Regions from separate parts of the Actimicrobium antarcticum genome, predicted to be linked through region 1. Evidence: predicted binding sites of a transcription regulator. Region 1 holds the regulator's gene; the other holds the start of a gene.
What was found. Region 1 encodes sigma-54, which starts transcription at its own class of promoters, with help from an activator protein. Its sites were predicted from a motif close to TGGCANGNAANCTGCTTT; they were not measured.

Region 1 (7,701 bases):
GAGACCATCCGGCGGATGATCAATGCGCTGATTGTCGACCTGATCGCCGCATCACAAGAGCGCATCAGGCAGGCCGACCTGCGCAGCCTCGATGACGTGCGCAATGCACCGCCGCTGATTACCTTCTCACCGGCGATGCAGCATCAGGCCACACTGCTCAAACAGTTCCTGCGAGAGAATCTGTATCGACATTATCTGGTCAACCGGATGACCAGCAAGGCCCGCCGCACTATCACCGACCTCTTCAACGTCTTCATTGGCGAGCCCAGCCTGCTGCCGCCTGATTACCAGTCGCAGAAGGGTGATGATGCAGCGCAGGTGCGCAAGGTGGCGGACTACATCGCCGGGATGACGGACCGCTATGCGATTCGTGAACACCGGCGCATTTTCATGGTGGATGAAGTCTGAGCATGTGACGTCAGTCAGCCAACTGGCCGGCCTATGCTACCGAACTCACCAGATCGCGCAACGGATGCGCCTGAGCCGGCCAGGCCGGAACAAAGAACGCGTCGACCATCTCGGTGGTCACCTCGGCCAGCGTCGCCGGTTGCCATTGCGGCTGGTTGTCCTTGTCGATCACGACCGCACGTATTCCTTCCAGCACTTCGCCGCGCTCGAACGCGCGCCGTACCATCGTGCGTTCCATGCGCAGACATCCCGCCAGATCCAGCGTGGCACCCAGACGCACCTGACGCAGCGTGACGCTCATCATCAGCGGCGAGCGTTTTTGCATCAGTGCCAGCGTGGTCTGCGCGAAGTCGCTGTCGTCCTGCGACAGCGAGGCGACGATGTCCGGTACCGACGGCAGACTGAAGTGCTGCCGGATGGCGGCGTGATGACGTGCCAGCGTGCTGCCGGCGGGGTCGCACTGATCCCTGAAGGCGCTGGCAAATTCGCGGATGGCGTGGCGTACATCGGCGCTGTTGTCGTGTTCCAGCAGGGTGCGTAAAGCCGGCAGTTCGCTGCTCGGAATAAAGACATCCGCCAAGCCCGCATACAGCGCGTCGGCGGCACCGATCATCTCGCCGGTGACACCCAGATACGTCCCCAGCTGGTCTGCCGAACGTGACAGAAAATAACTCCCGCCGACATCCGGAAACAAACCGATATTGACTTCGGGCATGGCCATTCTGGTCCGCTCGGTGACGATACGCAGACGGTTCTGTACGCCGCTCTGCGCCAGCCCCATGCCGCCGCCCATGACGATCCCGTCCATCACGGCGATCCACGGTTTCGGGAAAAAATGGATCAGATGGTTGAGGGCATATTCTTCGCTAAAAAAATCGTCCAGCGCCGCGCTGCCGCCTTGGGGTGTCGACAGGCCAGCCTCGTAAAAAAACCGGATATCGCCACCGGCACAAAATGCTTTTCCGGTACTGCCGGTAATGACCACCGCACGCACCGTCGCCGCGTCGCGCCAGCCCAGCACGATCCCGGTCAGTTCGCGCACCATTGCAAGCGACAAAGAATTGAGGGCTTTGGGCCGGTCAAGCGTGATGTTGCCGATAGCGTTGGTTACTTGGGTCTGGATGAGTGCGGTCATGTTCTGGAGTCCATCGGATTACATTAAATTGCAGGCAAGTCAATTGCAGGCGATTAAAAAGGGCGCAATCAATGCGCCCCAGGTTCGTTCATGCCGGTTTGTCCGGCAGCAGATCAGTCAGGAGGAGGATATCTCGACAACCGGTTCAGGGATGTGTTTGATGGCGTCGTGCTGATGGTCCTGCAGTTTGGTTTTGTACTTGATGACCTGGCGATCGAGCTTGTCGATCAGCGCATCAATGGCGGCGTACAGGTCCTCGGCAATGCTTTCTGCATGCAGGTCCTTGCCGCGCACGTGCAGGTTGATTTCTGCTCGTTGCCGTTTTTCTTTTTCGGGGAGTTTATCTACAGTCAGGATGACAGCGATATCAATGACGTGATCGAAATGACGTTTGATGCGTTCCAACTTGCTTTGCACATATTCACGGATGGCAGGGGTCACTTCGAGATGATGTCCACTGATTGTGAGATTCATACGGCGCTCCTTTGAATAGTGCCGCTGGAGGTTCGTTTTGTACCCGGATGGGCACTGTCGAACACAACGACAGGTAAAACATGACAAATGAAACTACGGAAAAACTTGGAAGAAAATTACAGTGCCTTGCGCAGGTTGACGGATGGGATTTTCAGGGCTTCTCGATATTTTGCGACGGTGCGTCGTGCCACCACCATACCCTGTTCTCCCAGCATGTCTGCGATTTTGCTGTCAGAAAATGGAATCTTCGGGTCTTCAGCTCCTATCAATTGTTTGATGAGTGCCCGTATCGCCGTTGAGGACGCTTCGCCCCCGGCTTCAGTGGCGACATGGCTGCCAAAAAAGTACTTTAACTCGAACATGCCATGCGGGGTCAGCATGTATTTCTGGGTTGTCACACGGGAGATGGTGCTCTCGTGTAAACCCAGTGTATCAGCAATTTCGCGCAAGACAAGAGGGCGCATGGCGACCGCACCATGCGAGAAAAAGTTCCTTTGGCGTTCAACAATTGCCTGTGCCACGCGCAGGATCGTATCGAAACGCTGACGCATATTCTTGATCAGCCACTTCGCTTCCTGCAGCTGCGATGTCAGTGAACCATCGCCTTTATTCTGCTTCAGGATGTTCGCGTACAGGGCGTTGACGCGCAGGCGCGGCATCACGTCGTGGTTGAGCATGACCTGCCAGCCGGCGCGGGTATGCTTGACGATGACATCCGGCACCACGTAGTCCGAGGTGCCGCTGCCAAAGATCGCGCCGGGGTGCGGATTGCATTGCCGGATCACGCATTGTGCTTCGCGCAGGTCTTCATCGTCACAGTCCAGCGCCTTCTTGAGCTTGCTGAAATCACGCTGCGCAAACAGCGTCAGATAGTGTTCGACGATGTCCAGCGCCATGCGCCGGGTCACCATGGCAATGCCGGGAAAACGCCGGATCTGCAGTGCCAGGCATTCGGCGGCATTGCGTGCGCCGACGCCGGCAGGATCGAAGCTCTGCAGCAGTTTCAGGGCGATCGTCAGCTCGTCGGCGTCGATCGCCAGTTCGGCCGGCAAGCGCTCGTGGATCGCCTCCAGCGTGTCTTCCAGATAGCCGTTGTCGTTGAGTGCATCGATCATCAGTTCGACCAGTGCCCGGTCGCGCGGATTGCGTACGGTGACCCGCATCTGCTCCAGCAAATGATCGCGCAGCGTCAGTTCATGGGCTTCCAGCTGGGGTCGCGCATCGTCGTCTTCCGGCGCTTTGGAGGTGCGCGCAACGTCGTCGAAGGTCCAGTCCGATTCGCTGCTGGCGGCGCCTTCCGGTGCCTCGTTGCTGACCTCGGCAGGCGCTTCGCCGTCGCTGCTGGGAGGGGCGGCATTGGCATCCTCGCTGGCACCTTGCTGGCGAATGCCGTCGGCGCCGATGGCACCATCGGCGAGCAGGCGTACCGAATGATCCAGCGGATCGTCGAGCCGTTCCAGTAGCGGATTGTCGGTCAGCATCTGCTCCAGTTCCTGATGCAGTTCCAGCGTGGATAACTGCAATAGCCGTATCGATTGTTGCAGTTGCGGTGTCAGCGCAAGATGCTGTGAGGTGCGGAGCTGGAGGGATTGTTTCATCGTGGTCCGGGCCTACATCCGGAAGTGTTCGCCGAGATACACCCGGCGTACCGACTCGTTGGCGATGATGTCATCCGGGCGTCCGCTGGCCAGGACAGCACCCTGGTTGATGATGTAGGCGCGGTCACAGATGCCCAGCGTTTCGCGCACGTTGTGGTCGGTGATCAGGACGCCGATGCCGCGTTCTTTCAGGAACCGCACGATGCGCTGGATTTCGATCACGGCAATCGGGTCGACGCCGGCGAACGGTTCGTCCAGCAGCACGAAGCGCGGATTGGTCGCCAGCGCACGCGCAATTTCGACGCGACGTCGTTCACCGCCGGACAGGGACAGAGCCTGGTTGTCACGCAGCTTGTCGATTTGCAGATCCTGCAGCAAGGTGTCAAGGCGCTGATCGATGACTTGCCGGCTCAGTGGTTTGCCTGCCTCGCGCTGTAATTCGAGTACCGCGCGAATATTGTCCTCGACGCTCAGCTTGCGAAACACCGACGCTTCCTGCGGCAGGTACGACAGACCCAGCATCGCCCGCTGGTGGATGGGCAGGCGCGAAATGTCGACGCCGTCCAGCCGGATCTCGCCAGCGTCCGATGGGACCAGGCCAACGATCATGTAAAAGGAGGTGGTCTTGCCGGCACCATTCGGGCCGAGCAGGCCGACCACTTCGCCGCTGCCTACCTCCAGCGCGACATCGCTGACGACCTGCCGTACGCCGTAACTTTTCTTCAGACCGCTGACGATCAGTTTGCTGGCAGTCATCTCGGCCGTCATTTGGCGGCACCCGGCGTACGTGGCTGGATCACGGCCTTGATGCGACCCGCGCCGGCCTTGCTGTCGGGGCCAGTCGCAGTGTTGTTGACCGAAAAAAATTCGCTGCGGCTGTCATACGAAATGAATTCGCCTTCGACTTCATCGGTCGGCTTGGTGCCGTCGAGTCGACGCATCTTTGCCTTTGAAAAAAGTTTGACCAGCTCGGTCTTGCCATCGTATTCGATCCGTTCGGCTTCACCTTCGATCCACAGGTCGGGTCCGCCATCGCGTTTTTGGCGGAAACTGGCCAGGCTGCCGGGCGCAGCGTACAGCGTGGCGAACTGGTAACCGGCAGCGTCCTGGGTGACGACGACGCGTGCGGCTTTCATCAGCAATGTCCCGCGCGTGACAATCACTGCGCCAGTGAAGGTATTGATTTGCTTGACATCGTCGTACGCCATCTGATCGGCGTCGACCACGGTGGGTTTGCCGGAGTCTGCCTTCTCAGCATGCACGATCGGCACGATGGCGATATTGAGCATGAGCATAACGAGGGGAAAAAGCGATTTCATGGAGGGTCCTGTTTGAATCATTCTAAGGAAAGCGCAGCGACGAAATCAGCGCGCAGCCGAGGGTGGAAATACCCCGTGCACGCGGTGCGACAAGTCGAGCTGTCGGGTCGCATTATTGGCGACCATTCCCGTGCCTCGCAACTGCGTTTTGCCTAGCGTCATGTCGACTGGTTTGTCGGTCTTCATCACATCGTCTTCAGGCAGCAGCAGCAAATAGGGCGATGTCATGTGGAACAGCTGGGTGTCACGCGAGGGCGGCCGGTCGACCACCACGTTGCCGATCATTTGCACTTCCGTATTGTCCTTGCTGACCAGCGCGCGGTCGGACGTCATCACCATCGGCGGTCGACCGGTGGTCAGGTTGTGGATGACGGGACGGGTGATTTCGTGCGAATCGTCGACCGGACTGTGGGTGAGCCGGTCACCCGAAATATTGTAGCGGCCGGTCTGTGACTTCGCCATTTTGACGAACGTGAAATGCGTCACGTAATAGTCGGGCGCTGTTCGCGCCGGTTCGGTGATGCCTGCGAGGCCGCTCTTGCGCAGCACTTCGATCAGCCAGAAACTACCCAGCACCAGCGTCACGCTCAACGCAATCAGCAGGCCCAGCCGGAAGCGGTTGGCAGCCTTCGCGCCGTTGCTGCTGTTACTCACGCCAGATACGGCGCTAGCGCCGCCTCATAGTTGCCCTGTGCGCGCAAAATGAAATCGCACAGCTCGCGCGCCGCACCGCCACCGCCATGCGCCGTGGTCACGTGGTGCACGCGCTGGCGTACTTCGTGGTGACCGTTGGGTACGCTGGCGGCAAAGCCGACACGTAGCAGGACCGGCAAGTCGATCACATCGTCACCGATAAAGCCGCACTGCCCGGCACTGAATCCTGTCGTCAGCAGCAACTGCTCGAAGCTCGCGCGCTTGTCATGGCTACCCTGGATCACGTGCGTGATGCCGAGGTCGCTCGCGCGCCGCTGTACCAGTGCCGACTTGCGCGCACTGATGATGGCCGTGGCGACGCCCGATTGCTGCAACAGCCTGATGCCCTGGCCATCCAGGACATTGAAGGTCTTGATCAGTTCACCGTCGGCGCCGAAATGCAGGCTGCCATCGGTCAGGATGCCGTCGACGTCGAAAATCATCAGGCGGATTTGCGCTGCGCGTGAGGTCGCGTTCGCGGTTGCATTTGCTTCGGTCAGGATCGACGGCATCAGATCACCTTGGCCCGGGTCAGGTCATGGATATGCAAGGCACCGACCAGGACGCCGGTGGCATCGGCTACCAGCAGCTGATTGATGCGGGACTCTTCCATGATGCGCACTGCATCGACCGCCAGCTGGTCCGGGCCGATGGTGCGCGGATCGGCATGCATGACGTCAGCAATCGACAGTCTGGTGAAGTCCTGCACATGCGCGATCAGGCGGCGCAGGTCGCCGTCGGTAAAGACGCCGATCGGCCGGAAATCAGCATCGACGACCGCCGTCATCGCCATGCCCTTGCGGGTCATTTCGGCCAGTGCGAGGGATAACGACACGCTCGCCAGCACCGCAGGAATCTGCTCGCCGCTGCGCATCACATCATGCACGTGCGTCAGCAGGCGGCGGCCCAGCGCGCCACCCGGATGCGAGCGGGCAAAGTCTTCCTCGCGAAAGCCGCGTGCGTCCAGTAATGCCACGGCCAGCGCATCGCCCAGTGCCAGTGCCGCCGTCGTGCTGGCGGTCGGCGCGAGGTTAAGCGGGCAGGCTTCCTTGTCCACCGCCACGTTCAGATGCACGGTCGCCAGGCGTGCCAGGCTGGAATTGTCGTGGCCGGTCATCGCAATCAAGGTCGCGCCCATGCGCTTGATGATGGGCACGATCGCCATCAGTTCGGCGGTTTCACCGGAATTCGAAATGGCCACGAAGGCATCATCCTGCGCCACCATGCCGAGGTCACCATGGGCTGCTTCGGCCGGGTGGACAAACAGTGCCGGGGTGCCGGTCGAGGCGAGGGTGGCGGCGATCTTGCGGGCGATGTGACCGGATTTTCCGATACCGGAAATCACCACGCGGCCGGTACAATTGCGCAGTAATTCGACGGCCTCGGAAAACCGTACACCGGCGGCGCCGTTGAGTCGGTCTTTCAGCGCAAGCAGCGCATCGGCTTCAATCTGCAGGGTTTCGCGGCCGAGCTGCAATGCGCGCCCAGCGCGGGCTGCGTGGGCGGCGTGGTCGGCGTCCAACGCCTCGGGAACTGGTTTTTGATGGGGTACACTCATGCCCGAAAGTATAAACGAATTACCAAAGCAAAAAATCTGCCAGCCGTAACTAAAAAATCGCCTTGCGTTCGCTTAAAGGATATCTTCGCTCCCCATGCATTCCGCGCTAGAACTCACTTTGCTGCTACTCGGCGCCGCCGTCCTCGGTGTGGTTGCCTTTCGCATGATGCATTTGCCGCCGATGCTGGGCTACCTCGCGGTCGGCATCGTGATCGGTCCGCACGGCCTTGGCTGGGCCGAAGACACCAGCACGACGCACACACTGGCCGAGTTTGGTGTGGTGTTCCTGATGTTCTCGATCGGGCTGGAGTTTTCCTTGCCGAAGCTGGTATCGATGCGGCGTACCGTGTTCGGCCTTGGCATGGCGCAGGTGCTGCTGACAATTCTGGCGACGATGGTGTGCGGCTGGGGCACCGCCCGCTTGCTGCCGCAGGTGGCCGATATCAGCTGGGGTGCCGCCTTTGCGCTGGGCGGCGCACTGGCCATGTCGTCGACGGCGATCGTCTCGAAACTGCT
Region 2 (7,701 bases), on a different contig from region 1:
AAACTGGAATAAAACACCGAAAGTTCTCCGATGCTAGAACGATCCGCCGACGCCATGCGTCAATATATTGATGCTGTAGCGACTTTTGAAGCCTACGAAGAAGCCGTCGTCGAAGCTGCCCAGGTTCGCGGTGGCATGTACTGGCACAAAGGGGCCGCTTCGACGCCGGGCGACGTCTATCTGGTGCGGACCAGCGCCTCCGGTAGCGAGAAAAGTCTGGGGCGTCGATCTCCGGAGACCGAAGCGATTTACGCAAAATTTCGACAGCGCAAAGAATTGGCCGAGGAAAGACGTGCTGGCCTGGTTATCGCTCTGAGCAGGCAGAAACGCATGAACCGCGCACTACGTGTCGGGCGGGTTGCGCCACTGGTCGTTGACATTCTGAACCGGCTGGCGTCAACCAATCTGGGAGAGCACTTCCGGGTGGTCGGAACTCATGCGCTCTATGCGTACGAATCGGCAGCTGGCGTGATCTTCGATGACGACGCACTCGCTACACGTGACATTGATCTGCTCTGGGATGTGCGCAAGCGCGTTGCCTTTGCAACTGCTTTGAGCCAGGTCGACAGCTCGATGCTCGGTGTGCTGCGCAAGGTTGACCCTACGTTTCGGATACGGAATTCGCAGAAATACACTGCCGTCAACAAGGATGGACTCGAGGTGGATATCATTCGGCGCGAGCAAATGACCGACAACCCGCATCCCGTGCGGCTTAGCGAGGACGAGGACGATTTCTGGGTGGCGCAAGCGCCGCGTGCACAAGAGTTACTGGATTCACCACCGTTTTCTGCAGTGATTGTGGCGACCAATGGCGAGATGGCGCGCATGAATACCCTGGCGCCGATGGCCTTCGTCCGCTTCAAGCAATGGCTGGGAACATTGCGCGAACGCGACCCATTGAAGCGTCGACGCGATGCCTTGCAATCAAGCGCAGTTGACAAGGTGACGCGTGAGTACTTGCCGCAATGGGCGAGCGACTGACTAGCCGGTTTTGCGTGTCATCGCCGCCGACGTGCATTGAGAACGAATAGCGCAAGTCCCCCAAGAATCGCGACCGAGGCAAGCACGAACCGCTGCGTGATCGGTTCGCCCAGAAACAGCATGCCGCCTACGGTCGCCAGCACCGGTACGCTTAGTTGCACGGTTGCCGCGGTGCTGGCAGTCAATCCGCGCAGGGCGGTGTACCAGATCGCGTATCCGAGTCCCGACGCCACGGCGCCCGAGATGATCGCGTAGGCGACGCCGGTCGGATCGGCTGAACTGTGAGACAGCATGGTCAAGCCGAAGACCAGCGCCAGCGGGACTGCCCGCATGAAATTGCCGGCGGTGACCAGGAGCGGATCTCCTGCGCCTCTGGCGCGCAACGAATAGACGCCCCAGGCGATACCGGCACAGACCATCAACAGGGCACCGGCCAGCGGTGGTGCCGATAGTCCGGGCAGCAGCAAAAAAACAATCCCGATGCACGCCAGGGTCAGGCCGGCAACTTGCCAGCGTCCTATGCGTTCGCCAGACCAGAGGCCGTAGCTGATCATGGTTGCCTGGACCGCGCCAAAAAGAAGGAGGGCGCCGGTCGCCGCAGACAGACTGATATACGCAAACGAAAATCCGGCGGCATACACGAAGAGGGCCAGTGCCGAGCGCCAGTTCCCGGTCGATGTCACAGCGCTCCCGCTAGTCGCAGTAGTGCGGCGCAGCCGCACGATCAGCCATAGCATCAGCGCGCCCGCGGTAATCCGTATCACCGTGAATGTCGCCGGATCAATGCCGGATTGTTTCAATGCGATGCGGCAGAGTATGGAATTTGCAGCAAAGGCAATCATCGCCAGCGCAGTCAGAAAAACCACCTTGACTGGCGTAGTCATGACTTGTTCCGGCGCAGCTCTGCGACGGACACGCGTGCAAGTTGCAGTAAATTTTTCAGCAGGGTTTTACGGGTCACGGACGGCTGTGTCGGCATAATCGGGTCTCTGTTTTTATATGGTCGTTCGATGGCCGGAGATGGTACTCCTTCGACCGGAGCCCAGGCACGTATCCGGGCATGGTCGCGGTATGGCTGAACCGATCCGAGACTCTTTTCCGATGGCTCGACGATGCAGCGCGGCCATACACAGCATTCGTTCGCCGCACGTCCACTGCTAAACTCGCGGCCTGACTTTTTTGCAGGCACCTGGCACACCGTGAACCACACCCTTGAACAACTACGCTCCGGTCAGTTGATCGGCACGCAACGCCTGAACCTGGCATGTGGGCTGACCGAGTTTCCGCGTGAAATTTTTGATCTGGCCGACACACTGGAAATCCTCGATCTGTCCGGCAACGCGCTGTCGTCGTTACCGGATGATCTTCCGCGCTTGCACAAGCTGCGCGTCCTGTTTTGCTCGAACAACCAGTTTGTCGCACTACCGGAAATCCTGGGGCAATGTGCGCAACTGAGCATGATCGGTTTCAAGGCGAATCGCATTCGCACGGTAGCCGGCACTGCGCTGCCGGCCACACTGCGCTGGCTGATCCTGACCGACAACCAGATCGAAGACATGCCCGTAGACATCGGCCGCTGCACACAACTGCAGAAGCTGATGCTCGCCGGTAACCGGTTAAGTACGCTACCCGTGCAGTTGTCGCACTGCTCGCGACTTGAATTGCTGCGTATCTCTGCCAATCGATTCGTCGCTCTGCCCGATTGGTTACTCTCGATGCCGCGCTTGTCATGGCTCGCCTTTGCCGGCAACCCGTTCTGCGAAGAGCGCGAGCGCGTCGCGCTGGCAGAGTCCCGAACAACGGATATCCGCTGGTCGCAATTGCAGGTACACAATCAGCTGGGTGAGGGCGCCTCCGGCATCATTTACCGGGCGGAGTATCAGTGCGACGATGGCCTGCGAGCGGTGGCGCTCAAGTTGTTCAAGGGCGAGATGACCAGCGACGGATTGCCACGGAGCGAGATGGCAGCGTGCATCTCCGCAGGCGCGCATCCGGCGCTGATCGCGATCACGGGAACCCTGATCGATCATCCGGCCGGCGCCAGTGGATTGGTCATGCCATTGATTGATCCTGCGTTCCGCATTCTGGCCGGCCCGCCCAGCCTGGCATCCTGTACCCGCGATACCTACTCGGCAGACACCGTTTTTGATCCGGCTACGCTCCTTGGAATCGCACAGGGCATCGCCTCGGCGGCGATGCATCTGCATGCCCAGGGTATCCTGCATGGGGACTTGTATGGCCACAATATCCTGCACTGCGGCGGCGGCAATGTCCTGCTGGGGGATTTCGGCGCGGCATCACTGTTCGGTACCGGATCGTCGATCGCACTATCCTTGCAACGGCTCGAAGTCCGTGCTTTTGGTTGTCTGCTCGACGAGCTGGTCGAACGCTGCGAAGTCCGGTCAGATGATCACATTGTGATCGCGCGGCTAGCGGCAGTGGCGGCCAGCTGTTTGCAGAGAGATAACTTGCAACGCCCGCTTTTCGAGCAGCTTGTTCAGGAAATTTTCGCCATCACGGAATTGCATCAGGCAAGCGCACGTTGAAGTGCATGTTGCCGTGTAGGCCCGGAGCAGCGCGCAAGCGCCGCTGCTCCGGGCGTGTGCGGTGTCGCTTTCGGCGCACCCAATTGGCTCAGCTGCACTGATTTAACGCCGGTTACCGCTGTCCCAATACCCACTTCAATGCACGCAGGCCACTGGCTGTAGAAAAGTCACGTCCGTTGGCGGGCACGCTAACTGCTAGGGATGCGTTGCGCACTGTGTTGAGCGCCGCCATTGAATCACGGCATGCAAGCCTGCACTGTCATGGCGCACAGCGATAAAGCTCCTGGCAACATCACCGAATAAGGAACACCCATGAAAATTCTCGTCATTGGCCACGGCATGGTCGGGCACAAGTTCCTCGAAAGCCTCACCGACAACGGCCTGCATGATGCGGAGGTCACGGTGTTGTGCGAAGAACCGCGGGCGGCCTACGACCGGGTGCATCTGTCCGAATTCTTTTCCGGAAAATCCGCCGACGACCTGTCGCTGGTACCGCCCGGTTTTTTTGACCGCGCCAACGTGCTGCTGCAGTTGAATACCCGGGCCGTGTCGATCGATCGCCGCGCCAAATCAGTCACCGTCAATAGCGGCGAAACACTGTTCTATGACAAGTTGATCATCGCAACCGGCTCGACACCGTTCGTGCCACCTTTGCCCGGCAAGGACCGCGAGGATTGTTTTGTCTACCGCACCATCGAAGACCTCGAAGGCATGCTGGAATGCGGCAACCGGTCGCGCAGCGGCGTGGTCATCGGTGGCGGGTTGCTGGGACTGGAGTGCGCCAAGGCGCTGCGGGACATGAACCTGCAGACCCATGTGGTGGAATTCTCGCCACGCCTGATGGCGGTGCAGATGGACGATGCCGGGGCACGCGTGCTGCGCAAGCGCATCGAAGATCTGGGCGTGGGCGTGCATACCCAGAAAAATACCCTGGAGATCATCGATGGGCAGGATGCCCGGCACCGACTGGTGTTCGCCGATGGCACCCACCTCGAGACGGACATGATCGTCTTCTCCGCCGGCATTCGTCCGCGTGACGACCTGGCCCGCCAGTGCGGGCTGGAAGTCGGTCCTCGCGGCGGTATCGCCATTGACAACAACTGCCGCACGTCCGACCCGGATATCTATGCGATCGGCGAGTGCGCACTCTGGAATGGCCAGATTTTCGGACTGGTTGCACCGGGCTACGAGATGGCACGCATTGCTGCTCGCCACCTGACCGGCGAAGTCGCCGAGTTCGCCGGCGCCGACATGAGCACCAAACTCAAGCTGATGGGCGTGGATGTCGCCAGCATCGGTGATGCGATGGGCAGTACCGCCGGCAGCCGTGCTTACCAGTTCACCGATGAGCGCAAGCAGATCTACAAGAAGATCGTCGTGTCTGAGTGCGGCACCCAATTGCTGGGCGCCGTGCTGGTGGGGGACGCCAGTGAATACGGCACCCTGCTGCAGATGATGTTGAACAAGATTGCGTTACCCGAAAGCCCGGAATTCCTGATCCTGCCGCAAAGCGACGGCGAGGCAAAACCGGGCCTGGGCGTGGATGCCTTGCCGGCCTCGGCCCAGATCTGCTCCTGCAATAACGTCTCCAAAGGTCAGCTTTGCGACGCGGTTGCCGGTGGCATCACGACGGTCGCCGAATTGAAATCCTGCACCAGGGCCGGTACCGCCTGCGGTGGCTGCGTGGCGCTGGTCACGCAGGTCATGAAGGCCGAAATGACGAAGCAGGGGATGGCCGTCAACAACCACCTGTGCGAGCACTTCGCCTATTCGCGCCAGGAGCTGTATCACCTGGTTCGTGTTGGCAACATCAAGACCTTCGGCGCATTGCTGGCGAACCACGGTCACGGACTCGGCTGCGATATTTGCAAGCCGGTTGCGGCGAGCATTCTGGCGTCGTGCTGGAATGACTTCGTCCTCAAAAAGGAGCACGCCGGGCTGCAGGATTCCAATGACTACTTCCTCGGCAATATCCAGAAAGACGGCACGTATTCGGTCGTGCCGCGCATGCCGGCCGGCGAAGTCACGCCGGATGGGTTGATTGCCGTTGGCATGATCGCAAAAAAATTCGGCCTGTACACCAAGATCACCGGCGGCGCACGGGTCGACATGTTCGGCGCCCGCGTCGACCAGTTGCCATCGATCTGGGAAGAACTGATCGCCGCCGGTTTCGAATCGGGCCATGCCTACGGCAAGTCGCTGCGCACCGTCAAATCCTGCGTCGGATCGACCTGGTGCCGCTATGGCGTCGACGACAGCATTGGCCTCGCCATCGCACTCGAAAACCGTTACAAGGGATTGCGGGCGCCGCACAAAATCAAGTTCGGCGTCTCCGGTTGCACCCGCGAATGCGCCGAAGCGCAGGGCAAAGACGTCGGCATCATTGCCACCGACAAGGGCTGGAATCTGTACGTCTGCGGCAATGGCGGTATGAAGCCACGTCACGCCGAACTGCTGGCCTCGGACCTGTCTCGCGAAACGTTGATCCAGACCATCGATCGTTTTCTGATGTTCTACATCCGCACCGCTGATCGCCTGCAGCGCACCAGCGTCTGGCGCGACAACCTCGAAGGCGGCCTCGACTACCTCAAGCAAGTCGTCGTCAACGACAAACTCGGCGTGGCCGCAGAACTCGAAAGCGAGATGCAGCACGTCGTCGATACCTACGAATGCGAATGGAAGAACGCCGTCTCGGACCCTGAGACGCGTAAGCGTTTCCGCCAGTTCGTCAACAGCGACCAGCCGGATGCCAATGTGGTTTTCGTTGAAGAGCGTGGCCAGATCCGGCCTGCCAATCCCGAAGAGCGCAAAGTCATCCCCATCATCGCCAAAGCCGCCTGAGGAGCACTACATCATGACCATCGAATCCGGCATCACCACCTGGAACGCGATCTGTACTCTTGACGACATCACGCCAAATACCGGGATTTGCGCGCTGATCAACGACAAGCATGTTGCGGTGTTTCGCATCGGAGGCGACGCGGGACAATTATTTGCGATTGATAACTTCGACCCGAACGCCCAGGCCAGCGTCCTGTCGCGCGGATTGATCGGCAGCCTTGGCGCACGCATCGTGGTGGCGTCGCCGATTTACAAACACCACTTTGATCTGGCGAGCGGTGAATGTCTTGAGGCACCGGAGAATTCGGTGAACACCTATCGTGTCCGGGTCGAAGACAGCATGGTGTGCGTTGCCATGTAGGCGAAACGATGCGCGGATCTGATTGTGTGCATCGATTCGGCTGCCAGAATTTGCCTGGCAACCCGTATCGAACAGGTCAGTGCGTGATGAGATCGTAGTTGACTTCTTCGCTCTCGATCATGTCGAGGAAGTCATTGAGCACATCGTCATCCTGGGTACTTGTCCAGGTGTCTTCGGGGTCGGTGGCGAACATCGGCTCGATGGTGATGTCGAGGAACTTCCCGTCTGGCAGTTTGATGACTTGCGCGCCAGTGGAGGTCTGTGCCAGCTCCCAGCCCTCGGGGATGGTCATGTCGAGTTTGATGGTGACGGTTAATTTTTTCATGGGAATTCCTGTGGTGTTGTCTTGCTGCCTTGGGGCGATGCAGTGGATGGGCGGGGCTATTCGGATCGATCCGAATAGCGATTTACGTAAAAGGACGGTGAGGGTATCAGGAGTTGCCAGCTTGCGGCGGAAGCCGTGAGTAATAGACTGTCGCTGGTGTGATGACATCGAAATTATGCACAGTGGTGTTCAGCATTCTGTTCCCGTTTTGGAAACCTGATTGCCGGGTTCGACCCACGCACCTTTGAGACGGCGACAAGGTCGACGAATTGATCGTGTATCTCTCCAGCAGCCTTACCGGCATGGACAGGTATCTTGACGATACTGTGTGCGAGCGCAGATGGCCGTTGTAGGTGCGCCGCTTTACGACCCAAATGCAGCACAAACGAATGCGCAGCCGCAATAGAAAAAGGGCTACGTTTTCACGTAACCCTTTTCGCTTTACTACTAAATTCCTGGCTCCCCGAGTCGAACGAATCCACGAACTTGGACTGGGCGGTTCTGTTTCAGCTTTGATCTTAGATTAAAGCAAAGTCATGAAGTGAATGGGTACGACTTTAAGTATTCATTAACAGTTGACCCTTTGTAATAGTTGATGTAACTAAATGCTGAACCATTTTTATATGATTTGTTCGATTCCTGTCCCG

Region 2: a site for sigma-54 is predicted at 3,709-3,726, ahead of nirB (nitrite reductase large subunit NirB). Genes of this name have one in related genera too.

What each region holds. Positions count from the first base shown of each region.
Region 1 is NZ_BAAAZE010000014.1:86,607-94,307, reverse strand. Features, by position in the region: gene ABD720_RS17165 (deoxyguanosinetriphosphate triphosphohydrolase) at 1-408, shown strand, start outside; gene ABD720_RS17160 (enoyl-CoA hydratase/isomerase family protein) at 440-1,543, opposite strand; gene hpf (ribosome hibernation-promoting factor, HPF/YfiA family) at 1,661-2,017, opposite strand; gene ABD720_RS17150 (RNA polymerase factor sigma-54) at 2,134-3,615, opposite strand; gene lptB (LPS export ABC transporter ATP-binding protein) at 3,628-4,371, opposite strand; gene lptA (lipopolysaccharide transport periplasmic protein LptA) at 4,380-4,934, opposite strand; gene lptC (LPS export ABC transporter periplasmic protein LptC) at 4,980-5,588, opposite strand; gene ABD720_RS17130 (KdsC family phosphatase) at 5,585-6,139, opposite strand; gene ABD720_RS17125 (KpsF/GutQ family sugar-phosphate isomerase) at 6,139-7,185, opposite strand; gene ABD720_RS17120 (monovalent cation:proton antiporter family protein) at 7,280-7,701, shown strand, end outside.
Region 2 is NZ_BAAAZE010000012.1:2,551-10,251, reverse strand. Features, by position in the region: gene ABD720_RS14395 (GSU2403 family nucleotidyltransferase fold protein) at 31-981, shown strand; gene ABD720_RS14390 (DMT family transporter) at 999-1,865, opposite strand; gene ABD720_RS14385 (leucine-rich repeat-containing protein kinase family protein) at 2,181-3,527, shown strand; gene nirB (nitrite reductase large subunit NirB) at 3,840-6,368, shown strand; gene nirD (nitrite reductase small subunit NirD) at 6,382-6,729, shown strand; gene ABD720_RS14370 (hypothetical protein) at 6,806-7,054, opposite strand.